3 regions of the Vagococcus luciliae genome follow, and region 2 is predicted to be linked to each of the others. Evidence: predicted binding sites of a transcription regulator. Region 2 holds the regulator's gene; each other region holds the start of a gene.
The links. Region 2 encodes NrdR, which represses ribonucleotide reductase genes. Its sites were predicted from a motif close to ACACNATATATNGTGT; they were not measured.
Positions count from the first base shown of each region.

Region 1: a site for NrdR is predicted at 3,461-3,476, ahead of nrdH (glutaredoxin-like protein NrdH). Genes of this name have one in related genera too.
Region 3: a site for NrdR is predicted at 3,738-3,753, ahead of nrdD (anaerobic ribonucleoside-triphosphate reductase). Genes of this name have one in related genera too.

Region 1 is NZ_CP102451.1:263,886-274,830, reverse strand. Features, by position in the region: gene nrdF (class 1b ribonucleoside-diphosphate reductase subunit beta) at 1-614, opposite strand, end outside; gene nrdE (class 1b ribonucleoside-diphosphate reductase subunit alpha) at 628-2,790, opposite strand; gene nrdI (class Ib ribonucleoside-diphosphate reductase assembly flavoprotein NrdI) at 2,768-3,148, opposite strand; gene nrdH (glutaredoxin-like protein NrdH) at 3,152-3,385, opposite strand; gene G314FT_RS01485 (hypothetical protein) at 3,801-4,367, shown strand; tRNA gene G314FT_RS01480 (tRNA-Lys) at 4,421-4,493, shown strand; gene G314FT_RS01475 (hypothetical protein) at 4,683-4,988, shown strand; gene yycF (response regulator YycF) at 5,426-6,130, shown strand; gene walK (cell wall metabolism sensor histidine kinase WalK) at 6,143-7,969, shown strand; gene G314FT_RS01460 (YycH family regulatory protein) at 7,966-9,255, shown strand; gene G314FT_RS01455 (two-component system regulatory protein YycI) at 9,255-10,088, shown strand; gene G314FT_RS01450 (MBL fold metallo-hydrolase) at 10,101-10,916, shown strand.
Region 2 is NZ_CP102451.1:1,591,275-1,602,219, reverse strand. Features, by position in the region: gene polA (DNA polymerase I) at 1-2,511, shown strand, start outside; gene mutM (DNA-formamidopyrimidine glycosylase) at 2,530-3,360, shown strand; gene coaE (dephospho-CoA kinase) at 3,373-3,966, shown strand; gene G314FT_RS07745 (MFS transporter) at 4,007-5,623, opposite strand; gene nrdR (transcriptional regulator NrdR) at 5,931-6,395, shown strand; gene G314FT_RS07735 (replication initiation and membrane attachment family protein) at 6,418-7,824, shown strand; gene dnaI (primosomal protein DnaI) at 7,821-8,753, shown strand; gene G314FT_RS07725 (YceD family protein) at 8,840-9,397, shown strand; gene rpmF (50S ribosomal protein L32) at 9,456-9,635, shown strand; gene plsY (glycerol-3-phosphate 1-O-acyltransferase PlsY) at 9,682-10,314, opposite strand; gene G314FT_RS07710 (CoA-binding protein) at 10,444-10,860, shown strand.
Region 3 is NZ_CP102451.1:95,431-106,375, forward strand. Features, by position in the region: gene G314FT_RS00560 (hypothetical protein) at 1-758, opposite strand, end outside; gene nrdG (anaerobic ribonucleoside-triphosphate reductase activating protein) at 863-1,441, opposite strand; gene nrdD (anaerobic ribonucleoside-triphosphate reductase) at 1,486-3,648, opposite strand; partial or broken gene G314FT_RS10530 (DUF4822 domain-containing protein) at 3,913-4,227, opposite strand; partial or broken gene G314FT_RS00575 (DUF4822 domain-containing protein) at 4,288-4,666, opposite strand; gene rny (ribonuclease Y) at 4,969-6,525, opposite strand; gene recA (recombinase RecA) at 6,775-7,833, opposite strand; gene G314FT_RS00590 (CinA family nicotinamide mononucleotide deamidase-related protein) at 7,930-9,144, opposite strand; gene sdaAB (L-serine ammonia-lyase, iron-sulfur-dependent subunit beta) at 9,288-9,947, shown strand; gene sdaAA (L-serine ammonia-lyase, iron-sulfur-dependent, subunit alpha) at 9,961-10,836, shown strand; gene G314FT_RS00605 (NAD(P)/FAD-dependent oxidoreductase) at 10,889-10,945, opposite strand, start outside.

The sequences.
Region 1 (10,945 bases), 810 kb from region 2:
TTATACCCAATATAAGTCCCATGAACTGACTCATCACGGATGATTAATTTAATAATCTCAGCTACGTTTGCTAATTTGTTGTTTCCTAAGTAGTACAATGGTGCGTAAAAACCAGAGTAGAAAAGAAACGTTTCAGCATACACGTTGGCTACTTTTTTTTGTAGTGGGGATCCATTTAAATAAATTTCATTAATAATCTCAGCTTTTTTTTGTAGTTGAGGATTGGTGTTTGTCCATTCAAAAATTTCTTCAATCTCAGCTTTAGTGTTTAGTGTACTAAAGATGGATGAATAACTTTTGGCATGAACAGATTCCATAAATTGAATATTGTTTAACACAGCTTCCTCATGAGGTGTACGGCTGTCTTTTCGTAAGGCTTCGATGGCACTTTCAGATTGAATCGTATCTAGTAGTGTTAACCCACCAAATACCAGACCGATATTTTCTTTTTGATCGTCGTTAAAGTTACGCCAATCATCTAAATCGTTTGATAAAGGAATACGTGTATCCAACCAAAATTGTTCTGTCAATTTTTCCCAAGTGGACTTATCAATAATGTCTTCAACAGCATTCCAGTTAATTGCTTGGTAATAGCTATTGTCTAACGTGGTCATTTATTGTTCCTCCTTAAATAACACAGCTTTCACATTGGTTGCTACCAATTTCCTCATCGTCATCAGTATAAGTACGAATGTAGTAAATTGATTTAACGCCTTTATGGAATGCGTAGTGACGTAAAATATTTAAATCACGTGTTGTTTGTTTTGTTGTCTTTGTTTTCCATTCATACAAGCCTTCAGGTATATCTGAGCGCATAAATAGCGTTAAACTCATCCCTTGATCGATATGTTTTTGAGCTGTCGCATACACATCAATCACTTTACGCATATCCATGTCATAAGCTGATGTGTAGTATGGCATCGTGTCATTAGATAAGAAAGGTGCTGGATAGTAAATCTTTCCAATTTTCTTTTCTTGACGTTCTTCAATTAAACGAGTAATTGGATGAATACTAGCACTAGTATCATTGATATAAGAAATTGAGCCATTTGGTGCAACGGCTAGACGATTTTGATGGTATAAGCCATATTGTTTAATAGACTGTTTTAATTCTTCCCAATCTTTTGCTGTAGGAATGAAAATACCGTCAAATAATTCTTTGACTTTATTAGAAGAAGGCTTGATTTCATCTTTAATATACGTATCAAAGTATTCTCCAGTAGCATATTTTGAGTTTTCAAAGTTATCAAATGATTCGTTGCGTTCTTTTGCGATATTGTTACTTTCAACTAAAGTCCAGTAGTTTAGTAGCATAAAGTAAACATCAGTAAATTCTAATGATTCTTCTGAACCATACTCCATTTGATTTTTAGCAAAGTAAGTATGTAATCCCATGGCCCCTAAACCAATTGTATGATTTAGCCGGTTACCGTTTTGAATCGATGGAACAACTTCAATATCAGAAGCGTCTGTGATATAAGTGAGTGCTCGTGTCATTGTTTTAACAGATTTTCCAAAGTCAGGGCTATCCATTAAGTTAACAATATTAGTTGAGCCTAAGTTACAAGAAATATCTGTTCCAAGGACGTCATATTCTTGGCGATCGTTAATGACAGATGGTTTTTGGACTTGTAAGATTTCAGAACATAAGTTACTCATAATGATTTTACCATCAATAGGATTGGCACGGTTGGCAGTGTCAATGTTGATGATATAAGGATAACCAGATTCTTGTTGTAATTTACTAATTTCATTTTCTAAGTAACGAGCGTCAATTTTTTGTTTTCTAATACGTGGATTCGCTACTAAGTTGTCATATTCCTCTGTAATATCAATGTAAGAAAATGGTACGCCATATTCTTTTTCCACACTATATGGACTGAATAAGTACATATCTTCATTATTACGAGCTAATTCATAGAATTTATCTGGTACTAACAAACCAAGTGATAATGTTTTAACACGAATTTTTTCATCCGCATTTTCTTTTTTTGTTGATAAGAACATTTCAATGTCTGGGTGAAAGACGTTTAAATAAACCACACCAGCCCCTTGACGTTGACCAAGTTGATTACTATAACTAAAACTATCCTCAAATAATTTCATCACAGGAACAACTCCACTCGCTGCTCCTTCAAATCCTTTGATTGGTGCACCAGCTTCACGCAAGTTTGATAGTGTGATACCCACACCACCACCAATACGTGATAATTGTAAGGCACTGTTAATTGAGCGACCAATACTGTTCATATCATCAGTTACTTGCACTAAGAAACAAGATACTAACTCACCACGACGTTTACGTCCAGCATTTAAAAAGGATGGTGTTGCTGGTTGGTAACGTTGATGAATCATTTCATCAGCTAAACTCATAGCAAGTTCTTCATTACCGTTAGCAAAGTACAATGCGTTAAACGCCACACGGTCTTCATAACGTTCTAAGTATTGTGTGCCATCATTTGTTTTTAAGGCATATTGAGAGTAAAACTTGTAAGCTGCCATAAATGATTTAAAGGTAAATGATTGAGACGCTAGATAAGCATATAGTGATTCAATAAATTCTAGTGAGTAAAGAGATAGAAATTCTTCTTCTAAATAATCGTGTTTAGTTAAGAATGTTAATTTTTCTTCTATAGAGGAAAATTTTTTCGTGTTTGGTTCCACATTTTCTTTAAAAAAGGCATCTAAGGCTTCTTTATCTTTATATAAGGGAATTTGATCATTTACGGGGCGGTTGATTTCGTTGTTTAATTCGAAATAAGTTACATCAGTCAGATCTTTTAGACTCAAATTCATTCACTACTTTCTTAAAATTTTTTACATCGTCATTTGTGCCACTAAATTCAAAAGAAAACACAAGAGGGATGCCATAATCTTTTGCAATGTCTTTTGCAGTAAAGACAAATAAGTCTCCAAAGTTAAGATTGCCACCACCTGCAACACCTAGTAAGTGCTCTTGGTTGGTTTTGTACTCAATAAAATCGTTCACTACTTCTGTGACTTCTTTGTCATAAGTAGGAACGATTAGTAGATAATCCTCGTTGATTTCATGAAAAGGATTAGTAGTATCGATTTCATAAGATGGAAGGCCGATTTTATTAATAAAGCGTCTTGTCTGTCCGGTTAAAGAAAAAAAGACTAATCTCATAATTTAAACCGCCAACGTTCTTAATTGATCTGGTCTAAAACCAACGATTGTAATATCTTCATCTATTGTTTTTAAAACAGGAACACTTTGGAAGCCTTCTTTTTTTAATGAATCAATATATTGTGGTTCTTTATCTATATTAATTTCGTTGAATTCAACATTTTTTTGTGCTAAAAATTTCTTAGTCATTAGACATTGTGGACAATTATTTTTTGTATATAGTGTGATTGTACTCATGAGTTTTTCCTCCTAATTTGTTCTTTATTATATAAACATAAGTATAGCTTGAAATAAAAAAAAGTCAATAACGAAACACTAGATATTGTGTTCAGATTATTGAAGGCTACTATCTATTGTGTTTTAGGCGAAAAAGAAAAAAATCTCATAAAATAAAAATTCTTAACCAATAGTCTCTAGTATAGACATACTAAGTATAAAAGTAAATAGAAAAAAATTTGGAAAAAAAACAAATTTGTCGTCTCATCAGACGAAACTATTCATAAACTTATATTAAATTATTTATATAATAATGAATAGCACAGATGACCTTTATAAAAGGTGGTTACCTTAAATTTTATATGGTATATTTAATGAACAAGATATTAATATCCCTTTTTGAAGAATAGATGATATCAGAAAAGATGGTGAGATAATGGCAAATGACTATTTAGAAAAAGCTAATCATTTATTTGAAGAAGCGATGAGTGACACCAAAGAAAAATTAAATGTATTTGAAAAAACATTTTATTATAGACAACTTGATTATTCTGAACGGAGAATGTCTCAAAGAGTTATTATGTCCTTTAGTGAATACATGTTTGATTATCACTTTCAGACATTAGATAATTGGAATGAGCAAGCGCTACAAGATGTCTTATTGGATATTTTTCCTCATGAAGTTATTGCAGGAAAGAAATGTTTTGAGAAAATTCTTCTTATTTTGGCAAAATTTTTTGAATTTCTATATTTTCACGAAAAATTTTCACAAGGGCTACAATTAGCCGAGACGACTAAAAATTTAAAAGAATTGGTTTTACTGGAAGTCGAGAATTTATTAATAGGAACTCCAGAAGCAGATTTATTAACATTAGGTGAAGAAATAGGTCTCGACATAAGCAACTTAGAAGACATTGATTGTTTATACCAATTAGCCGAATTAGTACAGAATGAGGGAACAAGGTCTAGAAATATCATTTCAATGAAAGTACGTAAAATCTAGAAAATTTCTTGCGTGGAAAAATAACAAGTGATATAATAAATCTGTTAACTATTGGGCTGTTAGCTCAGTTGGTAGAGCAACGGACTCTTAATCCGTGGGTCAAGGGTTCAAGCCCCTTACAGCCCATAAAATGAGAAAAACATTGTGGAATAAGTTAGTATGAACTTATTCCACAATGTTTTTTTATTTTTACTTCATTAAAAATTCAATCTGTGGCGAGATGATAAGAGTATCGTTATAAAAAGAAGGGTTTTTAGTACAAGAAAAAATTCTTTGATGTTATAATAACTAGTAAAGAGATGGAGGATGATTAGTATGAAAAAATCAACAAAATGTGTTGTTACAGCAACAGGCATCATGGGTCTCATCGCTGTAACTAAACTAACTAAAAGAGGTATTGAGAAAACTACAGAATCAGTAAATCGTCTAAAGTATAAATTGTTGGTAAAAGATAAATTACAAGACAATCAAAATTTGTTAGATATTATCGATGATTTGGATGATGAAGAGTTGAAAACTATGGTTAGTGTCTTTGAACGTTTAGAAGTTGAGCCAACGGAAAGTCATATTGATTCATTAAAGTCAAAATTAAATGCAATTAAAACACAGGCGAAAGCTTGATTTTTTAGCATGATAAAAAAGATACAAAAAAAGTTGAGATTTACTCTCAACTTTTTTTGCTTCCATAAGACTAGACTTTGTAAGGGAAGGGGAAACCTAGTCTTACTTCAATTATTAGCCGAATAAATTAAATGAATTAATTTATATATTAAGTTTAAGTTATATGTAGGAAAGTCACAATGAAAAAGAACAAGTTAATTAAATAACACAGATTAGAATGTTTATAAACATTGATATATCAACCAATATAAAGTCGTCATTTTTTTCTCATACATACGCAAAATACCGAAATAAAATAAGTAATATTTACTGAAAAGTATCAAAAAAGTCTGAAATGATTCTGAAAATCGGAAATGTTTTTTAAGTATTCAAAATGTTGTATAATAGTGTGGATGACCTTTATGAAAAAGAAGAAGAATTGAGGACGGTGACCAATAGTGAAAAAAATACTAGTTGTAGATGATGAGAAGCCTATTTCAGATATAGTAAAATTTAATTTAACAAAAGAAGGATATGAAGTTTTTACCGCGTTTGATGGTGAAGAAGCAGTTGAAATGGTGGATGAAGTAAATCCAGATTTAATTATTTTGGACTTAATGTTACCCAAAAAAGATGGTTTAGAAGTGTGTCGCGATGTACGTAAAAAGTATGATACGCCGATTATTATGGTAACAGCCAAAGATTCCGAAATAGATAAAGTATTAGGATTGGAACTTGGTGCAGATGATTATGTGACAAAACCATTCTCTAATCGTGAATTAGTGGCGCGCGTGAAAGCTAATTTACGTCGACATGATAATACAACGTCTAAAACGGAAGAAATACAAAATAATGAATTAACAATAGGTGCTTTAACTATTCACCCTGATGCCTATGTGGTATCAAAACGTGGGGAAACCATTGAGTTAACACATCGTGAATTTGAATTACTCCATTATCTTGCAAAACATATTGGACAAGTTATGACGCGTGAGCATTTACTTCAAACGGTTTGGGGTTATGACTATTTTGGTGATGTGCGTACAGTAGATGTGACGGTAAGACGTTTGAGAGAAAAAATAGAGGATAATGCTAGTCATCCTAATTGGTTAATTACACGGCGTGGTGTTGGTTATTATCTTAGAAATCCAGAACAAGATTAGGTGAATCGTATAATGAAAAAAAATAGAACGCCCTTTTTTTCATCGGTTCACTTTAAAATTGCTTTAGTGTTTGTGCTACTGTTGATGATTTCGATTGAGATTATCGGAGCTATTTTTATCCGAGTGCTTGAAACATCAACAATTCAGACGTTTGAGGAAAATGTGACTAACCAAGTTGAAACACTCGCGACCAATTTAAGCTCTGAAATTAGCAAAAAAAATGATTCACAACAAGAATCTAATTTAAAGCGAATTTTAGATGAATTTTCTAAAAATGAAATTTTAGAAGTTCGTTTAGTAGATGATAAAGGGATTGTTATGGCAACAAGTGATCCAAATCTACAAGGAGATGTTGGAAAAAAGAATGATTATGAATTATTTAATTCATTTAATCAAAAAAAAGAAGAACGAACAGACCCACAAACGGGGCAGAGGGTATTTATTAATATTGAACAAATATATTCCCCTACTGGAGATACGGTAATTGGTTCATTATATGTTAAAAGCAATATAGAAAGTAAGTATCAACAAGTTAGTGAGATTACGTTGATATTTTTCTATGCATCGATGATTGCGCTTATCTTTACGTTAATTATAGCGTTGCTTGTATCTAGAACGATTACAAAGCCTATTGGCGAAATGAAACAACAAGCAGATAGAATTGCTAATGGTGATTATTCAGGACAAGTGGAAGTTTATGGGAAAGACGAGTTAGGACAATTAGGGGAGACATTTAATGAACTGTCTTATCGTGTTAAAGAAACACAAGAAACCATGGATGCTGAGAGGCGTCGGCTAGATAGTGTTTTAACTCATATGTCTGATGGTGTTATCGGAACTGATCGTCGTGGAAACATCATTTTAATTAATGACACAGCGTTAAATCTACTTCGAATTGGCACTGAAGATGTCATCAATCAATCCATTTTAGAGTTATTAAAATTAGGAGATAAGTATAGCTTTAGGGACTTACTAGAAGTACAAGAAGATGTGTTACTTGATTTTAGTGAAGATTTTAGTGAAACAACTCTTATTCGTGCAGAGTTTTCAATGATTCGGCGAGAGTCTGGTTTTATCAGTGGATTAGTGTGTGTGCTTCATGACGTGACCAAAAAAGAAAAAGATGAAGAAGAACGTCGCCAATTTGTTTCAAATGTATCTCATGAGTTAAGAACACCGCTAACAAGTATGAAAAGCTACATTGAAGCTTTACTTGATGGTGCATGGCAAGATTCAGAAGTTGCCCCACAATTTTTAAAAGTTACACAAGAAGAAACCAATCGCATGATTCGGATGATTAATGATTTACTTCAATTATCACGTATGGATGCCAATAAAATTGAGTTACAAAAAGAATTAGTCAATTTAAATGAATTGTTTAATTATGTGTTAGATCGTTTTGATATGGTTATTAAAGATAGTGATAGAAATTATGTGATTAAACGAGAATTTACTCAACGAGCGATTTGGGTCGATATTGATACTGATCGCATGATTCAAGTATTGGATAATATCTTAAATAATGCAATGAAATATTCACCTGATGGCGGGACCATAACATGTCGCTTACTTGAAACGCATAAGAATGTCGTATTAAGTATCTCAGATGAGGGATTAGGTATTCCAAAACAAAACCTTGGACGTGTATTTGATCGATTCTTCCGAGTGGATAAGGCACGATCTCGTGCGATGGGTGGTTCTGGTTTAGGACTAGCTATATCTAAAGAATCAATCTTGGCTCATGGCGGAAATATTTGGGCTGAAAGTGAAGAAAATAAAGGCTCGACATTCTTTATTTCACTACCTTATGAACCTTACGAGGAGGATCTATGGGAATGAGTAAAATGGGAGAGAATATTTTAAAAGTAGGCGTTATTTGCATGGTGCTACTTAGTTTATTTTTATCTTGGAAAATTTGGACAAAACCTGCTAATCGAAGTTTTCAAGATAGAACAGCAAAAGTCAAAGCCGTTGTGCAAAAAAAAGATATGACGGAAGTTTATATGCCAACCAAGTTATTTTATCATCATGGGAATGGAGATCATTTCCTGTACTCTAATAAAGAATCTACCATGACAAGTTTGCATGAGAAAATTGTGTCACTTGAATTTGGAACTACTCGTACTATGACAACAGGCCAAGTAGAAAGTCTAACTATGCAACGCGATTTATTTAATTTGGTTTATCCAAGTGCTATTCCAGCCTCTTTATTCATCAATATGAATAATTTATCTATCACCTTGCCACGTGATAGCAAAAACTTAATGTTTAATTGGTTAATTATGTCCCTAGATGATGGAAAACTTTATTTTGTGAATTACAAAAATAAATTAGGGGTAGAAGTTGAGGTTAAAGGAAATATTTCTAGTATTACTTCAATACTTGATGCTGAAAATAATAATTATGTAAATGCCCTATTACCTACAGATAATGTCGCAGGTATCTATTATTTAGCTGATAGCGCCAAGCTCAAAACTTATAGTTATATTATTGCCACACAGTCTTTTACGACGTTTTCACGTGGATTTTTCAATCAACCAAATGATTTGTTCTCAAATGAAGGTGAAAACTTAAGTTTATCAAATAGTGAGGGAGAGTCATTAACTATTGATAGTCAAACAGGTGAAGTGAATTATTTTGGTAAGTTAAAACAGAGTCATTCTGGAAATGAAAATAGCTTATATTATGATACGTTTCAATATGTAGAAGATATGGGGACATCTTTAGGTAATCTTCGATATTTTTCAGATACTAGTAATGAAGTGGTATATAGAAATTATGTAGAAGGTTTCCCTGTATTTGGTGATAATATGAAAGGCTGTCTGGCAACGACTGTTCAAAATAAAAATGTGTTTATTAAAGCCAATCAAGATACTTTGCAAATTCCTCTACCTTCAGACGATTCTGTGACTCTTGTGCCCACTCAAGAATTAGTTGATCATTTGAAAGATCAAGGTGCAGATATGTCTAAAATAATAGATATTCAGATAGGGTACAAGTGGGAGCAGAATAAAGAAACACAACAGGCCATTGATCTAGTCCCTTCTTGGTATATAAAATATGATAACAATTGGATGACTCAAGAAGAGCTAGAAAAAACACTGGCTAAAGGAGGCCAGACTTAATGGATTTTAGGCGAGTGGAAGGCATCTTTTTTATCGTGTTTTTATTTTTGAACATGTTTTTGTTCTATATCTATCAAGAAGGAAGAGAGCCTCAAGATTATATTTCAACAGGAAGTATTTCAGAAAATTTAGAAGAACGTTTAAAGGCAGATCATATTGAGATTCCTAGAGATCTGTCAAAAGTGAAAAAAGAGGGGTACTATCTTTCAGCAGAAGAAGATGACTTAGCAACTGATGCACGTGAAAAATTGACTGACCAATCATGGCAAGTGAACAATAATCAACTTACTAGTCAAATGCTGACTCAATCTGATGTCGTCATAAAAAAAGCAAATGCCATTGAGTCACTTGATGATTTTATTCGTAATTCATCTAATGTATTATATGGAAAAGATTATGTACTAAACGAAGAAGAAACCATTCCGTTAAAGAATTATATTTACAATCAAACATATGAAGGCATTCCATTTTATGATGAAACAGCTCAATTATCTGTGATTGTTTCTCAAGATAAATTTGAAAGTAATCAGATATCTAGCTATAAACAAACACACATTAGTCGTATTGAGCCACTACGTGAAATACAAAGTGTGATTTCTGAGCGTGATGCGATTATTAGTTTATATACCAATAATCGTATTCAATCTGGTGATACAATTAAATGGATACATCTAGGTTATACGCGTATTTTTTCGGTTCGAGGAAAGGATGTCTATATTCCAGCGTGGTTTGTTTCAGTTGAAAGTAGTAAAAATGTGACACAAACAGAACGTGTGAACGCCTTTACTAATGCGGTCATTTCATCTTCTGTATCAGAGGTTATTAATAAGTAGCTAGTAGGAAGGATGCATTTAATAGTGTCAGAAACAAGTTTTAATATTAGTGTACTGGCTAGTGGAAGTACTGGTAATTCGTTATATATTGAAACAGATAAACGAAAAGTACTGGTTGATGCTGGCCTTAGTGGAAAAAAAATTACGAGTCTATTATCATCCATTGATCGATCGCCAGAAGATTTAGATGCAATTTTGGTAACTCATGAACATCGTGATCATATTCATGGGGTAGGTGTTTTAGCAAGGAAATATCATTTAGATATTTATGCTAATGAGTTAACTTGGCAAGCGATGGAAAAATCAATAGGGAATGTTCCTGTTGAACAACGAAATATATTTGATATGGGAAAAATTATGACTTTCGGTGATATGGATATTGAAAGTTTTGGTGTATCCCATGATGCAATAGCGCCACAATTTTATCGATTTTATAAGGATAATAAATCGTTTGTTGTCTTGACTGATACTGGATATTGTAGTGAACAAGTTAAAGGTGTTATAAAAAATGCTGATGCTTATTTGCTAGAGAGTAATCATGACCCTAATATGTTGCGGATGGGTCGTTATCCATGGAACACTAAGCAACGTATATTAGGTGACAAAGGGCATTTATCAAATGAAGATGGTGCACTAGCTGCTACTGAAATTATTGGTGATCGAACCAAACATATTTATTTAGGGCATTTAAGTAAAGAAAATAATATGAAAGAGCTAGCTAACATGACGGTAACAGGTATTTTACAACAACATAATATTGATGCAGGTGGTCAAGTTAAAATTATGGACACTGACCCTGATAAAGCCTGTGATTTATTTGCAATTTAGTTAAAAAGAAACGCCCCAATCAGTCATGA
Region 2 (10,945 bases):
GAAAATATATTAGCTAAAGAAGAACCAACTCATGTATTAGTAGCATTTGATGCAGGAAAAACAACCTTTAGACATGCATTTTACGAAGATTATAAAGCGGGACGAGCAAAAACACCAAGTGAATTTAAGGAACAAATGCCTTATTTACGAGATTTAATTGAAGGGCTTGGAATGAAGCATTTTGAACTAGATAATTATGAAGCAGATGATATCATTGGAACACTTGCAACAAACTATGCCTCGGAGGAAATAGATGTTGTGGTGTTATCTGGAGATAAAGATTTAACTCAACTAGCAAGTGAGTACACGAAAGTTGATGTAACGGTTAAAGGTGTCAGTGAAATCGAAAGTTATACACCTGAGCATATTATGGAAAAATATGAATTAACTCCGTCACAAATTGTCGACATGAAAGGTCTTGCAGGCGATCAATCAGATAATATTCCTGGTGTCACTAAAATTGGTGAAAAAACAGCTATCAAGTTATTAAAAGAGTATGGCACAGTTGAAGGTATCTATGAACACATTGATGATATGAAAAAAAGTAAAATGAAAGAAAATCTGATTAATGAAAAAGACATTGCCTTATTAAGTAAAAAACTAGCCACCATTGATACAAATGTTCCACTAGATATGACGCTAGATGATTTAGTTTATAATGGGAAAAATCTAGAAAAGTTAATATCTTTTTATAAAGAAATGGATTTTAATTCATTCTTGGCAAAATTAGATACCAGTAATGTAGAAAGTGATTTAGTTGAAAAAGTCGCGATTCATTATGAGGTTGTGTCAGATTTAACAGAAGATATGTTCACCTCAGGTATGACGTTTTATGCGGAGATGTTAGGAGAAAATTATCATACTTCCCCAATTGTTGGGTTTGCTTTTGGAAACAAAGAAAAAGTCTATGTGACAGACAATATGGACTTACTTTCGCATCCTTTGTTGATTCAGTGGCTTCAAGACAACGAAAAAACGAAAAAAGTTTTTGATGCAAAAAGACAATATGTGGCGTTAAATCGTTATGACATTAAACTTGAAAATGTTAAATTTGATATGCTATTAGCTGCGTATTTAGCTGATTCAACGAATAATAGTGAAGACTTAGCTCAAATCGCTCATTTTTATGATTATTATGATGTGGATCGTGATGAAGTGGTTTATGGAAAAGGAGCAAAGAAAGGATTACCTGAATCCATTGACATGTTATATGAGCATTTGGCTCGTAAGGTTGTCGCAATAGACTCATTGTATGAGCCAATCATGACAGATCTTGAAGATAAGAACCAAGCTGATTTATTTTATGACATCGAATTACCAATTGCGTTGATTTTAGCTGATATGGAAATAGAAGGCATCACGGTGAATGCGAGTCGATTGCAAGAAATGAAAGGCGAATTTGCTGAGAGATTAAGTGAGATTGAACAAACCATTTACGGTATTGCCGGTGAAGAATTTAATATTAATTCACCAAAACAATTGGGTGTGATTTTATTTGAAAAAATGGGATTGCCTGTTATTAAGAAAACAAAAACCGGTTATTCGACAGCGGTTGACGTATTAGAAAAATTACAGGGTGAGTCACCAATTATTGATAGTATTTTGTCTTATCGACAGTTAGCTAAAATTCAATCAACGTACGTGGAAGGCTTGTTAAAGGTCATTTTTGAAGACAATAAAATCCATACCAGATACATTCAAACACTAACTCAAACAGGGCGACTAAGCTCAGTTGACCCGAACTTGCAAAATATTCCAATCCGATTAGAAGAAGGGCGTAAAATTCGTCAAGCATTTGTCCCACGACAAAAGGGATGGAAATTATTCGCGTCTGACTATTCTCAAATTGAGTTGCGTGTGTTAGCTGCTATCTCTAATGATGAGCATTTAAAAGAAGCGTTTATTGAAGGAATGGATATTCATTCAAGTACAGCGATGCGTGTGTTTGGTATTGAAAAAGCTGAAGACGTAGATAGCAATATGCGTCGCCAAGCAAAAGCCGTTAACTTTGGGATTGTGTACGGAATTAGTGATTATGGCTTATCTCAAAATTTAGGCATTACACGAAAAGAAGCACAAGAGTTTATCGACCGTTACTTTACGATGTATCCAGGTGTTAAAAAATATATGGAAGACATTGTACGAGAAGCAAAAGATAAGGGATATGTTGAAACGTTGTATCATCGTCGCCGTTATTTACCAGATATTAATGCTAGAAACTTTAATCTACGCTCATTTGCTGAAAGAACAGCGATTAACACACCAATTCAAGGAAGTGCTGCTGATATTTTAAAAATTGCGATGATTAAGATACATAAACGATTAAAAGAAGAAAACCTGCAAGCAACGATGTTGTTACAAGTACACGATGAGCTAGTATTTGAAGCACCTGAAGAAGAAATACCAGCCTTGCAACAATTAGTTGAAGAAACCATGAACCATGCCGTTGAATTATCTGTCCCACTTAGAGCAGATAGTAGCTATGGTGACACATGGTATGATGCCAAATAAGATAAAGGGGTAGAGTGAATGCCTGAATTACCAGAAGTTGAAACAGTCAGAAAAGGACTGGTTCAACTTGTTAAAGGAAAAGAAATTAGTAATGTTATCGTTGATTGGGGAAGAATTATTGAGTCCCCTGAAGTAGACGAATTTATTCATACATTAGTCGGTCAAACGATTTTAGATGTGGACAGACGTGGTAAATTTTTGATTTTTAAATTAAGTCATCATGATATGATTAGCCATTTGCGAATGGAAGGAAAATTTGAGTATCATAATCAAACAGATGACATTCAAAAACATACCCATATGCGTTTTCAATTTACTGATGGAACGGAATTACGTTATTTAGATGTTAGAAAATTTGGTCGCTTATCATTAGAACCTAAAGGACTGGGTGAAGAGTACAAAGGAATAAAAAAACTTGGTCCGGAACCTGTTTTACCAGATTTTGATTTAGAGATTTTTAAGCAGCAATTAAAGAAAAAACATCGTGCTATTAAGCCACTATTATTAGATCAAACACTTGTCACAGGGTTAGGCAATATTTATGTAGACGAAGCATTGTATCAGTCTTGTATTCACCCAGAGCAGATAGCGTCAAAACTAACGGATAATGAAGTTGAAACACTTCATCAAGCTATTATTGATGTCTTAGCAACAGCTGTAGAGGCTGGTGGAACAACCATTAGAACATATAAAAATGCTCTAGGTGATGCTGGTCATTTTCAAGTGTATTTATCGGCATATGGCAAACAAGGTGAACCTTGCAAACGTTGTGGGCACACGATTGAAAAAATAAAGGTAGCCCAACGTGGCACGCACTTTTGTCCTATCTGTCAAGTCACTCATGATTAGGGGGAGTCAACGATGACTTATTTATTAGGGTTAACAGGTGGCATTGCTTCTGGAAAATCTACGATTAGTCAGTTTTTTAAATCAAAACAGATACCTGTGATTGATGCAGATATCGTCGCTAGAGAAGTTGTAGAACCTAATACAACTGGGTTAAATCAGATTGTGGCTCATTTTGGTGAAGGTATTCTTGTATCCAATGGGGAACTTAATCGAAAAAAATTAGGGTCGATTATTTTTGAGGATGATAAAAAAAGGGAACGCCTTAATACTATTTTATCCGATGAAATACGAGAGAATATCTTGAGGAAAATTTCAGACTATAAAAAAAAAGAACAGCCACTGATTGTACTGGATATTCCATTATTATATGAGGGCGGTTATGATAAAATCGTTGATCGTGTCATGGTTTGCTATGTTCCAAAACAGGTGCAATTATCTCGTTTAATGTCACGTGATAGTTTAAGTGAAGTAGATGCGTTAAAACGAATCGAAAGTCAAATGGATTTAGAAGAAAAGAAACGATTAGCGGATGTTGTCATTGATAACAGTGGATCAATCGAAGAAACATTAAAACAAGTCGATAATTGGCTAACACACTTTTCATAAAAAACCACCTGAGCGTTTTCGTTCAGGTGGTTTCGTTTTTTTATTCTGTTGCTTTATCTTTTCGTTTATAAAGACCAAACGTTAAAATAAAACTAATAAACATAATAATGGAGGCAATACCTATTGTTTTAACCACACTGTTTGTAAAGTTATGGTCTAGTTTTGTAACAATATTATCTTGAATTAATTTTGTTAAATGCAATGTTTCAGGATTTGATTGTTTTAACACACGAATAGATGAACCTGCACTATCAATCACACTTGATTCAAGTGAATGTTGAACTTGAGTTGGCAACCCAACATTGTCTAGTGTATTTGGGATATCGTGTTGTAGTTGTAAACCAAATACTGTCCCGATAATCGCAATTCCTAATGCGGAACCAATTTGACGAACAGTAGATTGAATACTTGACCCTTGACCTGATTGAGCAGGTGGCACATCTTTTAACACAATAGATGTTAATTGGGCAGAGGCAAAACCTAATCCAATACCATATACGATTAACCAAACAATAATCCAAGTTAATCCATTATTGGGATCAACCGTTTTAAAGAATCCAAAAAAGCCAAGTGTTTCTAGGAACAATCCAAGAGACACCACAAATGAAGCAGACGTTTTCTCAACAATAAATGATGCCATTCCACCAGCTAAAAAGGCTCCAAGCCCCATCATCGCCAAAATTGCTCCTGATTTAATAGGACTAAGTGTTAAAATATTTTGTAAAAATAGTGGTAATAAGAATAATAAGCCAGATTCCCCAATTGCCACAATCCCTGCAATCGTGTTACCCAATGAAAAACTTTTGAATTTAAATAGTGATAAATCAAGTAAATGAGATTTATTTGTTTTACTTAAATGTGCTTCCCAAACTAAGAATAAAGCAAAGAAAATAGCTCCTACAACAAGTAGGGTTGGGATGATAGATAAGTTAAAGAGAGTGGGATGATCGCCTTTTACGTGCCACCAACCATAATTACGTCCTTCAATAATACCAAATACTAATAAAATTAACCCAATAGTTGATAAAATAAAGCCAATAAAATCAAAACCGTTCGTCATCTTTTCACCATAAGTTTCAGGTAAAAATTTTAAAGCCGCTAAAATAATAAATAATCCAATTGGTAAATTAATCCAGAAAATCCAATGCCATGTCATATAAGTGGTAAAATACCCACCTAACAATGGTCCAATAGCTGCCATACCAGAAATCACTGAGCCCCATACAGCAAAAGCGACAATACGATCTTTTCCAAAGAACAGTGCGTTAACAGCTGATAAGGTAGTTGGTAAAACGGTAGCTCCCCCAATACCTTGCATGGTTCTAGCAGCTAACATAAAGGTAATATCTTTTGAAAAACTAGCCATTATAGAACCAACTAAAAAAATAACGATTCCAGTAATGAGCATTTTTTTTCGACCAAAATTATCTGCAATGCGTCCCATGGTAATTAATAAAGAAGAGAAAATTAAAGAATAAAGCGTAATAATCCATTCAGCATCTGTAAAAGATAATTTTAAATCTTTCATAATGACGGGTAAAGACACATTAACAATGGTTCCATCTATTACAACTAGAGATACAGACAGAGCAAGTATGGCTAATGCCCACCATTTATGTTTGACAGTTTGTTGTTGTGCAGTTTTAGTATCTGTCACGTTGAACACCTCACTTAATATATTTACTTACGATTGTATATTACACCTAAAGTGACGATGTGTCACACAGTTTGCAATATTAACACATATTTTTTACATAGTCATAAAATAGTCGATTTTTAAAGAAAAATAGTCATTATTAAATACAAAATAATCAGAAAAGATTCTTTGTTTTTTAGTATGGAGAAAAATTTGTTATAATGGACTAATCTGTCTAAACTAGTTTTCCTATACCGATAGTGGTGTTACATGTTATAATAGTGCTACTATTTCGTCTATTGAGACAGTTTATGAAGAGGTGAAAAAAATGCAGTGTCCAAAATGTAGCTATAATGGATCACGAGTTGTAGATAGTCGTCCTGCAGATGATAATCGTGCTATTCGTCGTAGAAGAGAATGCGAAAAGTGTGGCTTTCGTTTTACCACATTCGAGCGTATTGAGGTTGCTCCTTTACTTGTTATAAAGAAAAATGGGGCAAGAGAAGAGTTTAATCGCGAAAAAATACTAAGAGGTTTGGTCCGTTCAGCTGAAAAAAGACCAGTGTCAATGGATCAGATGGAACAAGTTGTGGAACGTGTAGAAAATAGAGTCCGACAAAAAGGAGATAATGAAGTATCTACTAATCTAATTGGAGAATATGTCATGGAAGAATTAGTTAATCTTGATGAGATTGCCTATATTCGTTTTGCCAGTGTTTATCGCCAATTTAAAGATATGAGTGTCTTTTTGAAAGAATTACAAGAAATTATTGATAAAGAAAAACATGATTAGAAAGAGAAGTGAGTATTAGGTGATGAACACACAGACCCATTTAAAGCCTAAAGATACATTTGAAGTTCATGGTTATTGCCTGTTAAATGGAGAAGATACACGTGTTTTAAACCTACTGTATCAACCAATCATTGGTGGGAATGCTTTAATGCTATATCATAACTTATTAAGTAATGTATCGGTATTTAAGAAACCAACCGCTCATTTTGTGTTACAAGATATAATAAATAATGGGCTTCAGGAATTATACCAATCACGTATCAAGTTGGAAGCCATAGGGCTATTAAAAACTTATGTTAGAAAAAAAGATGAAGGGTATCATTACATTTATCTATTGGCCAATGTTTTACCACCGCATGTTTTTTTAGCTGATGATGTCTTGAGTCTATTATTATTAGACAGGGTGGGAGAACAACGATTTCAATTATTAGTTGATATGTTTCAACCTGATCAGCCTGATTTATCTGATTATAGTGATATTACGAATAAGTATACTGATACGTTCCAGTTGAGTTCTGAGCGATTAGTCCAATCTAATAAATTAATCGAACAAACAAATCAGATCATGAAGCAAGTGCCAACACCTGTTAAACCAAAATTAGAAAGTGAAACATTTGATTGGGAATTTTTCGTAGATAACTTGTCTGGTTTAAACATCGATCAAACTTTTTTAACCAATGAATTTAAACCACTTGTTTACACGATTCATGGATTATATGGTATAAATGAACTAGATATGGTGAGTCATGTCAAATATTGTTTAGACTATGTCACAAATAAAATTGATGTGAAAGAATTTAAACGTCATATTTATAAAAAATATCATCAAGCTAAATCGACAGCATTAAATGAAAAAAATAACCAAGTGACACCATTAACACTTAAAGAAGAAGATCAAGCAATTGAACGCCATAAAAACGATTTGAAACACCAAGGATTCTCTCCGGAAGAAATTGCCGTAATTACATCGTGTGAAAGAATAGCCCCACTCATTTTTTTAAAGGCCATTAAAGAACAAAAAAATGGGTTTGTTGCGCAAAATGAACGTTGGACGATTGAAAATTTAAAAGCTCAATCTAACTTGCCAGATGAAGTGATTAATATGTTAATTCATTATTCGTTGGTTGTGTTAAACAATCCATCACTTAATCAAAATATGGTGAATACGATTGCTAATAATTGGGCACAAAATAAAGTGTTTAAAGCATCTGAAGCCTTAAAACAAGTGAAAAGTTTCAAACAAGAATCGACTAAGAAAGCAACAAGTAAGAATTATAGTCGAAATTACTCGAAAAAACCAACGAGAAAAGAAACATTACCAGACTGGGCAACAGAAGACAGTCGAAAAGAAACACCTCTTTCAGGAGAAGAATTATCTATGTTAGAACAACAATTAAAGAAATTTAATCAAGGTGGTGAATCATCATGAAACACATTAATCAACAACTGAATCGAACCGTTAATAACCAAAATATCCAAGACCGTCTAGTTAAACTAATGGAAATTGTGCAAAAAGATCAAGATGTTCAAACGTTTATTGCAGAGCATCGTGATCAGTTGACCGATGATGATATTTTAAAAAGTTCAGCTAAACTATATGAGTTTGTCAAAGAAAAAGAAAAATTTCTTACTAATGACCCCAGTATGATTGCGCCAGGATATGAACCAAAATTATTTTTAAATCATCATTTTATCGATGTCACCTATGTTCCAACTGAAGAACTATTGAAGAAAAAAGAGTATGAGACCATTCGAAATCGCGTACAAGCCATTTCTATGCCAAAAGACATAAAAGACGCTTCGTTAGATCAATTTAACATTACATCTGAAAGAAAAGAAGCATTAAGTGATGCTATCACGTTTATGAATGATTATTATGAGAACCCTAAAGCATTTCATCAAGGGCTATACTTATATGGCACATTTGGCGTAGGAAAGACTTATCTGTTGGGAGCTATTGCGAATGGATTAGCAACAAAAGGGATTCGAACGACCATTATCCATTTTCCAACCTTTTGTGTGGAGATGAAGCAATCAATTAAAGATGATAGCGTCGCATCAAAGATTGATACCGTAAAAAAAACACCAATTCTGATGCTGGATGATATCGGAGCTGATTCTATGAGCGCATGGATACGAGATGATGTATTAGGAGTTATTTTGCAATATCGTATGCAAGAAAAACTACCAACCTTTTTTTCTTCTAACTTAGATATGAAACAGTTAGAGGAAGAACACCTTCGTTTTTCACAAAAAGGAGACGATGAACCATTGAAAGCAAAACGTATTATGGAGCGAATTAAATATCTTTCAAAGCAAATCACCATGATTGGTGAAAATCGCCGATTGGATAATTAATTTAAACCCTATGATGTTATTAAAAACTGATTGACAAAGGAATTACAGACTAGTATAATTATTTTTGTTGCTTAAGGAGTGATAGAATGAAGTGGGCATTGTCCGAATTAAATAAGTTTAGAGGAAGTCAAGTTGATTTCTTAGAAACAATTGATTTATCAGCCTCTTTGAAGAAAAGAGAACCATCTATTATTGATATTTCTCCAATTAAAGTCAATGGGTTTTTAGAAGTCGATGAGATAGGTTATTATGCTCATATGACAATTGAAACCATTCTTACTGTTCCATCATCTCGTTCGTTAGAACCTGTGGAATTGCCATTAAATCTTCTGATTGATGAAGAATACATGACACCAAAACAGTATGATGCATTAAAAGATGTATCAGATGATGAGAAAAGCTTGATAATTATTTTGGAAAAAGATTTAATTGATTTAACAGAAGCAATTGAAGATTTTATCCTATTAAATTTACCATTGCAAGTTTTAACAGAAGAAGAAAAGCAATCAACAGAATTACCAAAAGGTGACTTTTGGCAAGTTGTTTCAGAAGATGATATTAAGGTAGAACAAGAAACTGAAGCAGCATCAACCATTGATCCTCGTCTTGCTAAATTATCTGACTTTTTCAAGGAAGATGAGTAGTAGGATTGGAATATATGTGACTTGTCACGTATTTAAGTTAGTAGGGAGGTGTATCTAAATGGCAGTACCAAAAAGAAAAACGTCAAAAGCTCGTAAAAATAGACGTCGTACTCATTATAAATTGTCTGCACCAGGCTTAACAGCTTGCAGTAACTGTGGTGAAATGAGAAAAAATCATCATGTGTGCCCTTCATGTGGTCATTATGATGGAAAAGATGTTATGACTAAAGAAGCATAATTACATTTTTATAGAAAATGTAAAACCGTTAGACTAACCATGGAGTCTAACGGTTTTTTGTTTTTCTTAAACCAAAATTTACTTTGCTTTCCGTCCCTGCTTTGATTCGCTTGATATTATCACGGTGACGAATAATAATAAATAATGTAATCGCTACTGCAAGTGAAGTGAGTAACCAATTTTGTTCAGCTAAAATAAATGGTGCATAAATTGGTAATACTATAGTAGAAATGGTAATAATAATCGCACTAATCATGCTTGATAAACTAACTGTACTAGTTAAAAATAAAAAGATGATAAACAAACTAGCTGAATAGATGAAAAAAGTCGGTGAATAGGCTAGTAACATCCCAGCGCTTGTCGCCACAGCTTTACCACCTTTAAAGTGTCCAAATATTGGAAAAGTATGTCCCAATATCGCGGCGACACCAAACCACAATGGATCAATTGATAAACCAAACCACATTGGTAAACAAGTTGCTACCGTTCCTTTTAGGATATCCATAAATAATACGGCTGTTCCAGCTCGTTTTCCTAATACACGGAAAGTATTGGTTGTCCCAGTGTTACCACTCCCAAACTCTCTAATATCCTTATGATAGAAGAATTTTCCAATCCACACACCAGATTGAATGGAACCTAGTAAATAGGCTAGTATAAATAACGAAATAGTTTTCACGTTTTATCCTCCTTAACGCTAATTCATTTTACCACGAAATAAACGAGTGAACAATTGAGATAAGCAGTTTAAGAGAAGTAATCGCTTTTTTTTGTTATAATAAATGAAACAATTAGGAGGTTGATAATGATGGCATACAAAGATTTAGGGGACAAGAAAGTAAAAGAAATATTAAATAATGCTCATACTGTGGCGATTGTTGGATTAAGTGATAATCCAGAAAAAACAAGTTATCGTGTGGCAGAAGTGGTGCAAGCAGCAGGTTATAAGATTATTCCAGTCAATCCAATGAAAGAAGGAAAAACGATTTTAGGCGAAAAAGTGTATCCTTCTATTGAATCAGTTGATGAAAAAATTGATATCGTCGATGTCTTTAGACCAAGTGCAGCCTTAGTTGATGTCGCGAAAGATTTCTTAAAATCAGATGCGCCTGTTTTTTGGGCACAATTAGGGATCGAAAATGATGAAGCTGCTGATCTTTTATATGATAATGGGATAACAGATGTTATCATGAATCGTTGTATCAAAATTGAATTACAAAAATAATTAACAAGTGCAAAATTGCACTTGTTTTTTTAATCTTCCTTTACCGTTAATTTAACGTAAAAGTAAGGTAAAATATTCGTTTTTA
Region 3 (10,945 bases), 640 kb from region 2:
ACTACATTAATCTTATCATCAAAATAGTGTTCATCAAATATAACATCTTGTTTATCAATAGAAGATATGGCACAAATTAGCCCTTGCTTTACAATAACTTCTGTTGTATTTTCTTTATCAGAGAGCCCTCTTGCTAATCCAAATAAAAATCCCTCATGACTTAAGTTCGATACATCTAAATCATTTGTCGATAAACTGAATAGCTCTTCATTGTGAGAAACATAGCCTGTTCCTGACTCACCGTAAATAACAACCATTGGAACATCTTCAAATAAAGGATCAGTTATAATTTCCGAAGGTAACATGTTAGATACCACTGTTTGAGATAATGATAATAAATCTGGTAATTGCGTTTCTTTAAGACAAATAGCATAGGGTTTATCATCACCATTTAGTGCAATCTTTATAGTTTCGATACTTCCATCAAAAATAATTTTTTGATTATTTTGTAGTAGATGAAAGAAAGAGTAATAACTATTTCTTTTATTGACTAATGAGTCTGAGAATAAGATGATAGCATCACTTCCATCAATAACCTCTTGATAATCATAAATATCTCGACTATATAATACATTAGATATACTAGAAAATTCTTGTTGAAATAAATTATTTATGTGTGTTGTCATATTATCAAGTAAAACAAGTGTTTCAACTTCACCAATAATAGGTTTTAAATGAGTCACCACTCTTTGTTCTAAATTTATTTTTGCTTGCATTCTTTTAGAGACTTCTGGGTACAAGTTAACTGTCACAATCATTCGATTCACCTCTAATAATTAATATGTTTATTATCACAAATAATTTTAACTTTTTAGAGATAAAACTATAAAAAAAAGATGAATACTATACATATCCATCCACTTTAAAGAAAATAAGCTTCTTTATCTAAACATTTTTCCCAAATAACAATTTCAGAATCCTGTAATGACTTTGACACATCAATAATCCGTTGATTACTACTTCCACGAAATTGCAAAGTTAAATCCCGTTTTTCCAATTCAAATCGACCATCAACTAATACATCCACATAGTTAAGTAGTTCTAATTTATCATCTGTCTCTTCGAGAAGTTCTTCAAAAGTATATCCTGTCCACGACCAAATATCTTTTGATGTTCCAAATTCATTTCTTACGCGCTTGACTAATGACAAACAAACTTCCGTATTTAAGAAAGGTTCTCCTCCTAATAACGTCAGCCCTTGAACATAGTCATGAGACAAATCTTCTATGATTTTGTCCTCTAATTCTTTTGTATAAGGTGTACCATACTTAAAGTTTTGAATCGCTCTGTTAAAACATCCCTTACATGCAAATAAACACCCACTAACATAAATACTGCATCGAACACCTTCACCATCTACAAACATAAAGGGTTTATAGTCAGCAATGTATCCTTTACTATATTTAGCAGAGTCCCACTCTTTTGGTTTTGGATTTCTCATTTCTATACTCCTTTAAAAAATAAAAAAGAGTGTGACACTCTTTTTTATTTCATATGTTTTACTCGTGATGAAATTTCTTTATGACGACCATGAACCATTGGTCTTGCTTGTGGGTTACCTAAGTAGCCACATGTTCGTTTTACTACATCACATGTTTTTGGGTCATTATTGTGGCATTGTGGACATTCAAAACCACGTTCAGTTGGATTAAAATCCCCCTCAAAACCACATTCATAACAATGGTCAATTGGTGTATTAGTGCCTAAATACCCAACTTTATCATAAGCATAATCCCACACCGCTTCTAATGCTTTTCTATTTTGTTGCAAGACTGGATATTCACAGTAATGAATGAAGCCACCTGAACAATATTTAGGGTAATCTTTTTCAAAATCTAATTTTTCAAATGGCGTAGGATTTTTTCTCACATCATAATGAAAACTATTTGTGTAGTATTCTTTATCTGTAATATTTTCAATCTCACCAAATTTTTCTTTATCTAAACGACAGAAACGATCAGTTAAACTCTCACTAGGTGTTGAATATACGCTAAAGTGATAACCATACTCGTCGCCCCATGCATCAGTATGTTGTTTTAGATATTTCAATATTTCTAAAGTAAATTCTTTGGCTTTAGGATTTTCTTCCCATTCGCCACCAAAGAATGAAGAAGCTACCTCATACAATCCAATATATCCTAGAGAAACGGTTGCTCGTTTATTTCTAAATAATTCATCAACTGACTCATTTTTATTCAATCTATCGCCAAATGCACCATACATATATAAAATAGGCGCATTAGCTGGTGTTGCCTCTTTACATCTTTTCACACGAAAAACCAGGGCATCTTTAGCAATAGATAAACGTTCATCTAACAATGACCAAAATGTTTCTATGTGACCATTAGCTTCCAACGCGATGCGTGGCAAATTTAATGTCACTACGCCTAAATTCATACGTCCAGCATTAACTTCCTTACCTGTCTCGTCTTTCCAACCTTGTAAAAATGATCGACATCCCATTGGAACTTTAAAACTACCAGTTAACTCAACAATTTTATCGTAATTCAATATGTCAGGATACATTCTTTTAGTCGCACACTCTAATGCTAACTCTTTGATATCGTAATTTGGATCACTTGGTTTCAAGTTAACACCATCTTTAATCGTAAAAATTAATTTTGGGAAAATCGCTGTACGATGTTCTCCTCCAAGCCCCTTAATACGATTTAAGAAAATTGCGCGTTGAATTTCTCGCTCAAACCAATCCGTACCAAGACCAAATCCTAATGAAGTGAATGGCGTTTGACCGTTAGAAGTAAACAATGTATTAATTTCATACTCTAAACTTTGCATAGAATCATAAATATCTTTACTTGTTTTTTGTTTCGCATATTCATCGTGTTTAGACTCATCATCTATCCATTGTTTGGCATCCTCTAAATGCTTTTCATAATTTTTCTTCGCAAAAGGAGCTAAAAATTCATCAATTCTATCTGCCGAACATCCACCATACTGACTAGATGCCACGTTTGCGATAATTTGAGAAATTTGTGCTGTCGCTGTTTGAATTGACTTAGGAGGCTCAACTTCAGCATTACCAATTTTAAATCCATTATTTAACATACTCTCAAAATCAATTAAACAACAATTTGTCATAGGTGAATAGGGATGATAATCTAAATCATGATAATGAATTTCACCTTTCTGATGAGCATTTGCCACATGGGGAGGCAACATTTTCAAGCCGATTGATTTTCCAACAATTCCTGCAGTCAAATCTCTTTGGGTATTAAATACATCACTATCTTTATTCGCATTTTCATTTACTAAACGTTGATCCTTATTTAATAATTTCTCAATTGTCACATTAATATCTGTTGATTCTGCCCGTTCAAAATCTCGCTTAGTTCGATAATTTATATATTCTTGAGCTAAAGAATATTCACGATTTTCAAGAAGTATATGTTCAACGATATTTTGAATCTCATAAATCTTCACATCTTTAGAAAAACGAGATGTAATCTCAGAAACAATTTTGAATACTAATTCATCAATTTTTCTAATAGATAAATCATCAATTGGACCATTTATTTTATTTTCTGCTTTCAGTAGTGCCGCTGTTATTTTTGCAATGTCAAAATCAACCGTACGTCCATCTCTTTTAATGACATTAATCGTATCAATTTCTTCTGATATTTTGCTCATTATTTCGTTTAATTCTGCTGTTTCTATCATTATCATCTAACTCCCTTAATATATTCAACTAATATCTTATCCCAATGAGATTCTTTTTTCAACTATATATAGTATATATTTTTATTTTTAAAGATTTGAAAGCACTATATATAGTATAAGAGTCGATATAACAATATCTTTTGTTTGTCAACAATCATTTTGTTTTTTTCTTCACTTAATTATAAAAAATAGAGCAAAGCACTCCTAACTAACAGAGTACTTCGCCCTACCTTATTATCTATCATTTTTTATTCTTTTATAAATAATCATCTCAATAACTATTAAACTTATTGCAATAATAGAAACTATTATCCATAGATTAAGCCCATTATTTGATACTACTAATCCATTATTCAAATGACTTGCTTCTTCACGACTTATCTTAAAAGTATCTTTCCACGTCTCATCGTCATCATTATTAACAGAAACATGTGTCCTTTCTTTATTGCCGTTAATGACATCAAAGTAACCATAATCGCCTCTTGAAGTACCTGTTTCTTTATTGAAAAATTCATAACGTCCTGTTTTATTATCATATCTTGCTAAACCAAGGTATCCTTGATTGTACTCAGATACATCCTTATCGTTACTATCTAGCGCTTTTGTCCCTTACCAAAATGTTGAACTCAATATATTTCGACCTGGCACGTCTTTATCAATTGTCCCTGTTTCAAGGCTTAATTTAAGGAAATCAATTGTAAAGTTTAAATCTTTATCATAAGGAGCATGTTCAACAAATACTGGACCAGTTCCACCATCTTTTTGTGTTCCATTTCTTCTATATGTAAACATATCACTATCTAGCCTAACCATATCAACCACTACGTTATAATTTATTTGTGACATTAAGATACGTTTTTTCCCATCAGGTGTTACAAAAAATACTCCTTTCTCTCCTCTTGTCTCCCCAGTTGTTTTTATCAAAAAATTCGTAACGATTAGTTTGATTGTCATACTTCGCTAAACCAATAAAGTCACTATTTAAATTCGCTACATCGTTTCTATCTTTATCATAAACATACGTTCCTTGCCAATTTGTTCTCCCAAAACTATATTCGGATCAAAATCAGCTGCTGTAACTTTCAATCCCCCTACAATTCCAATTGTAGTAAAAGAAACTGATAACATCACTCTTTTTACATTTTTAACCTTCATTCTGCTATGAACTGATAAACCATAAACGTTGGAGTAATTAAATTATTTTGTATCATATTGACAAAATTCACATGAAATCAAATAAAAGAGCAGATGAATGAACTCATCTGCTCTTTTATTTATTATTAACCAACTTTATTTTGCATAATCTACTGCTCTAACTTCACGAACAACCGTTACTTTAATGTGTCCAGGATATTCAAGCTCGTCTTCTATTCTCTTACGAATGTCATGAACCAATATAACGGCTTCGTCATCTGTCACTTCACTTGGTTTCACTACAACTCGAATTTCTCTACCAGCCTGTATTGCAAAACTTGTGTCAACTCCAGGGAAATCATTAGCAATTCCTTCTAAACGTTCTAAACGTTTAATATAATTTTCTAAAGATTCACTTCTTGCCCCTGGTCGAGCAGCTGATAAAGCATCTGCTGCTGCAACTAAGACAGAGATTACAGAGGTTGCTTCTACATCACCATGATGTGACGCAACAGCATTAATTACTACTGGATTTTCTTTATATTTACTTACTAATTCTGTTCCTATTTCAACATGAGAGCCATCTACTTCATGATCTAAAGCCTTACCGATATCATGTAGTAATCCAGCTCTACGTGCTAACGTTGCATCTTCTCCTAGCTCTTCAGCTAAGACACCTGCTAGTTTTGCTACTTCTATTGAGTGATTTAATACATTTTGACCATAACTTGTTCTAAATCTTAAGCGACCAAGTATTTTAATTAAATCAGGATGTAATGAATGAACTCCCACTTCAAATGCTGCATTTTCACCATATTCACGAATTCGTTCATCCATTTCCTTACGAGATTTTTCCACCATCTCTTCAATTCTTGCAGGATGAATTCGACCATCTTGAATTAATTTTTCCAATGTCATTCGAGCAATTTCTCGTCTAATTGGATCAAATCCAGATAAGACGACTGCTTCTGGTGTATCATCAATAATCAAATCAATACCTGTTAATGTTTCAAGTGTTCGTATATTTCGGCCTTCTCGTCCGATAATTCGACCTTTCATATCATCGTTTGGTAATGTGACAACTGTCACTGTCAATTCAGAGATCTGATCAGCAGCACTTCGCTGAATTGCTAAAGCTAACATATTACGTGCTTTACGATCTACTTCATCTTTTACACGTTGTGCACTTTCTTTAATCAACATCGCCCGATCATGTGACAATTCTGCTTTCATGTCGTTCATGATAATATCTTGCGCTTCATCTTTAGATAGATTAGCAATACGCTCTAATTCTATCTCTTGCTTTTCAATTAAGGTTGATACCTCTTTTTCCCGCTCATCAATCAATTGTTTCCTTGAATCAAGTTTTTCCTCTTTTTCTTCAAGTGAACGTTCGCGTTTTTCTAAAGAGTCATCTTTTCGATCAAGATTATTTTCCCTTTGTAACAGTCTATTTTCTTGATTTTTTAATTCAGCTCTTTCTTCCTTCAGCTCACTTTCGATTTCGAATCGGTATTGTTGATTCAGTTCTTTTGCTTCCAACAAATGCTCTTTTTTTAGAGTCTCAGCCTCTTTCTTGGCTTGTCGAATAATTCCGGTGGCAGTATTATTCGCACCTTCTATAGACCTCTTATGTCGAGTCATGGCAATAAAATAGCCAATTGCTAGACCTACAATTAAACCGATGATAGCAAGGAGTATTGTAGCAGCCATAAAAACACCTCCATACTATCTTTATTATTGTGTTATTCGTAGATGTAAAACATATTACTATGACTTAAATCATATATAAAATATGAGTGTATATATTTAACTATACATTATATATTCTAATCTTTGTTAAAACGAGTGTCAACTTAAAAAAGAGGCTAAACAACAAAGCATAAAAAAATAGACTACTGTCTAAAAAGATATAATAACATAATTCATTATTATTACTTTAAACAGTAGTTTATTATACAATTAATCTTCTGATTCGACAGATATTTCCTCTAATTTTTCATTTTCTTCTTCTACGTCTTCAGGTTCTACACCATCCATATTATAAGCTAAACGCACTTTTTGATAAATCTCTTCCATCATCTCTGAGTGTTCAGCCAAATATTTTTTCGCATTTTCACGGCCTTGACCAATACGTTCATCTTGATAAGAATACCATGCACCACTTTTATTGACGATATCCTTATCAGCAGCCATATCAAGTAATTCACCCTCTTGCGAGATTCCTTCTCCATACATGATATCTACTTCTGCTATTCTAAATGGTGGCGCTACTTTGTTTTTTACTACTTTAATCTTAGTACGATTACCAATAATATCCGTTCCAGATTTTAATTGTTCGGCTCGACGAACTTCAAGACGAACTGTAGCATAAAATTTTAAAGCACGTCCTCCTGGTGTTGTTTCTGGATTTCCAAACATCACACCAACTTTTTCACGAATTTGGTTGATAAAAATAGCAATGGTTTTCGTTTTATTGATTGTCCCGGATAATTTTCTTAACGCTTGTGACATCAAACGAGCTTGCAGACCAACATGTGAATCTCCCATTTCTCCATCAATTTCAGCTCTTGGTACAAGTGCTGCAACAGAATCGACTACAACAATATCAATCGCTCCACTAGAGACTAATGCTTCCGCAATATTTAAACCCTGTTCTCCAGTATCTGGCTGCGATAACAATAACTCATCAATATTGACCCCTAATGCGCTCGCATATTTAGGATCTAATGCATGCTCTGCATCGATAAAGGCAGCCGTTCCACCAGCTTTTTGAACTGAAGCAATAGCGTGTAACGCAACCGTAGTTTTACCGGAACTTTCTGGACCGTATACTTCCACAATTCTTCCTCGTGGGTATCCGCCAACACCTAAGGCAGAATCTAAAGCAAGAGAGCCACTAGATACTGTTGAAATTTGTGTATCCACTTTCTCTCCCAATTTCATCACTGAACCTTTACCAAAATCTTTTTCTATTTTTTTTAACGCAGCATCTAAGGCTGCTTTACGATTATCCGCCATGTATGTACCTCCAGTTATTTTATCTCTTCACTCTTTAATATACTTTTTTTTAATCAAAAAAGCAAGAAAAAAGCGAACAAATATTCGTGTGTTTCATTAACTATTTAATCGTATGAAATTATATCCATGCTTTATAGCACCATCTTTCATATAAGACAAGTGACGTTTAAATATTCTTTTTTTACAGATAATATCTTCTTTATTAGCCAAGAAAAACCAAGTAATCCCTTCAGGTAATTCATCATTTCCATGACTCATATCTCCTAATAACACCATTACATAATCTGTTTGAAACATCTCTAATCCTGATTTTGCTAATTCTTTCCCGAGCACTTCATCGTTACTTGCCTCAATTGTTTGATTAAATATAGAAGATAACATGCTCTTGCTATTGACGTTAATCCCTGCCTTTACAACCGATTCACCACCAGCTACCTCAGTTCCTACAGTAAAGAAACGACCGTCCGTTAATAAATCAATCACTGATAATGTTTTTCTTTGCTTCTTTAGTTGATTAATAGCAACTTCTTGAATGGTTAATTCTTCTCCATAACCATAAAAATAATGCTTTTCAATATCTAATATTTTTTCTTCCATTTCATCTAATAACTCTCTAGCCGTATCTAAATTTGAGCTTTGTGCCGTAAGTCTTAACATCACTTCATTTGACTTGGCATAAGGCGCTACTGTTGGATTAGTTTGCGCATCGATAATGTCTGATAAATCTGTTACTAACTGTGACTCGCCAATATCAATAAAACGTAAATAACGCGATACCAATTCATTATGGTGTGGAGATAGTTTTCTGAGTAGAGGTTTAGCTTCTTGTTCAAACATAGCCGTTAATTCACTTGGTGGCCCTGGTAAAAGTAGATAATTAACACCATTCACTTCAATAAAAGCACCACATGCCAAACCTGTTGGATTTTTTAATGTTATGCCTTTCTTAAAGGTAAGTGCTTGTTGTTTATTATTTTCTGGCATGACTTTATCTGTCGATGAAAACAAATGGTAGATCTTTTCTAGAGATCCTTCATCATATTCTAACGGTTCATTAATAAATTCACTCACTGCTTCTTTTGTTAAATCATCTGTTGTTGGCCCCAGCCCTCCACACAAAATAATTAACTCACTTCTTTTTGAAGCTAAATTCAACGTATCTATTAAACGTTTTTTATTATCTCCAACTGTTGTTTCAAAATAAACTTCATAACCTAAATCAGCTAACTCTTTCGACAGAAAAGCTCCATTTGTATTAACAATTTGTCCCAACAATAATTCTGTTCCTACTACAATCAGTTCTGTTTTCATTCTTATTCCTCCACTCATAAATTAAAATACGCTTTTTCCTATTTTATCACATTATATTTAAATAAAAAAAAGACTAAGTTTACAATAAAATCAACCTTTCATGATAAACTAAAATCAAATAATAATATATATGGAGGTAAATCATGGGGCAATATAATAGCGTTTTCGATATCATTGGACCAGTTATGATAGGACCTAGTAGTTCACATACTGCTGGTGCTGCTAGAATTGGAAAAGTCATCCGACGTATTTTAGGTGAACAGCCACTTTCTGTTGATATCTATTTATATGAGTCTTTTGCAAAAACTTATCGTGGTCATGGAACTGATATCGCGTTAGTTGGTGGGTTACTTGGGATGGATCCAGATGATGACCGTTTAGCTAAATCCTTAGAAATCGCTCATGAAAAAGGAATGGAAGTAGCTTTTATACCTAAAATTGAAAAAGCTGACCATCCTAATCAAGTAAAAATGATATTAAAAACAAAAGATCGTAGCATGACATGTACTGGTATATCTATTGGTGGTGGATCCATTCAAATTTCTGAGCTTAATGGTTTTAAAATTAATTTAGATTTTTCAACACCAACCTACATTACTTTCCATCAGGATAAACCAGGAGTTGTTGCTAACGTAACGCGACTGTTATCTGAAAAAAATATTAACATCAGCACCATGACATTAACAAGAGAAGCCAAAGGAGAAAAAGCTATGATGATTATCGAGGTAGATAATCGTGTGGATGGCTTACTCGATTCTCTGAGACAAATAGAATATATTGATGCGGTTGATTTTTTCAACTAGAAAGGATACAAGAATGTTTGAAACAATTGAAGAATTAATTACTTTAGCAAATGAACATGGTTCAATTGCTGAAGCCATGATCCAAACAGAAATAGAAGTTTCACAGCGACCACGTGATGTGATTATAGCTCATATGGAAAAAAATCTTTCTGTTATGTTAGCATCAATTGAAAAAGGAGTAAAAGGTGTCACTTCTGTAACCGGTTTAACTGGTGGAGATGCTCCCAGAATGAATGACTATGTCAATCAAGGAAACTTTTTAAGTGGTGAAACTATTTTACGTGCGGTACAAAATGCCATGGCAGTTAATGAAGTTAACGCTGAAATGGGGTTAATTTGTGCCACACCTACTGCTGGTAGCGCTGGAGTTGCTGCTGGTGTATTATCTGCTTTAACAGATAAACGTGATTTAACAAAAGAACAACAAATCAATTTTTTATTTGCAGCTGGTGCTATTGGTTTAGTCATTGCTAATAATGCTTCAATTAGTGGTGCTGCTGGTGGGTGCCAAGCAGAGATTGGATCAGCTAGTGCTATGGCAAGTGGTGCTTTAGTCGAAACGTGTGGTGGAACACCTGAACAAGCATCTCATGCTGTTGCAATAACCATCATCAATATGCTAGGTCTTATCTGTGACCCAGTGGCTGGGTTAGTTGAGATACCTTGTATTAAAAGAAATGCCTTAGGTGCTTCTCAAGCATTTATTTCTGCTGATATGGCTTTAGCAGGAGTTAAAAGTGTTATTCCTGTAGATGAAGTAATCGAAGCGATGCATCAAGTTGGAATGCAAATGCCCTCTGCTTTTAAAGAAACTGCTGAAGGTGGATTAGCAGCAACTAAAACAGGTAAAAAAATTATGCATCAACTTTACAATAATCACCCTAAATAAAATAAGCACCTTATTAGACTTCAATCTAATAAGGTGCTCTTTATTCTTATTTTTAATGATAATAATCAAAACGGCCTTTTTTAAGAAGTGTTCCTGCAGTCCCAACATC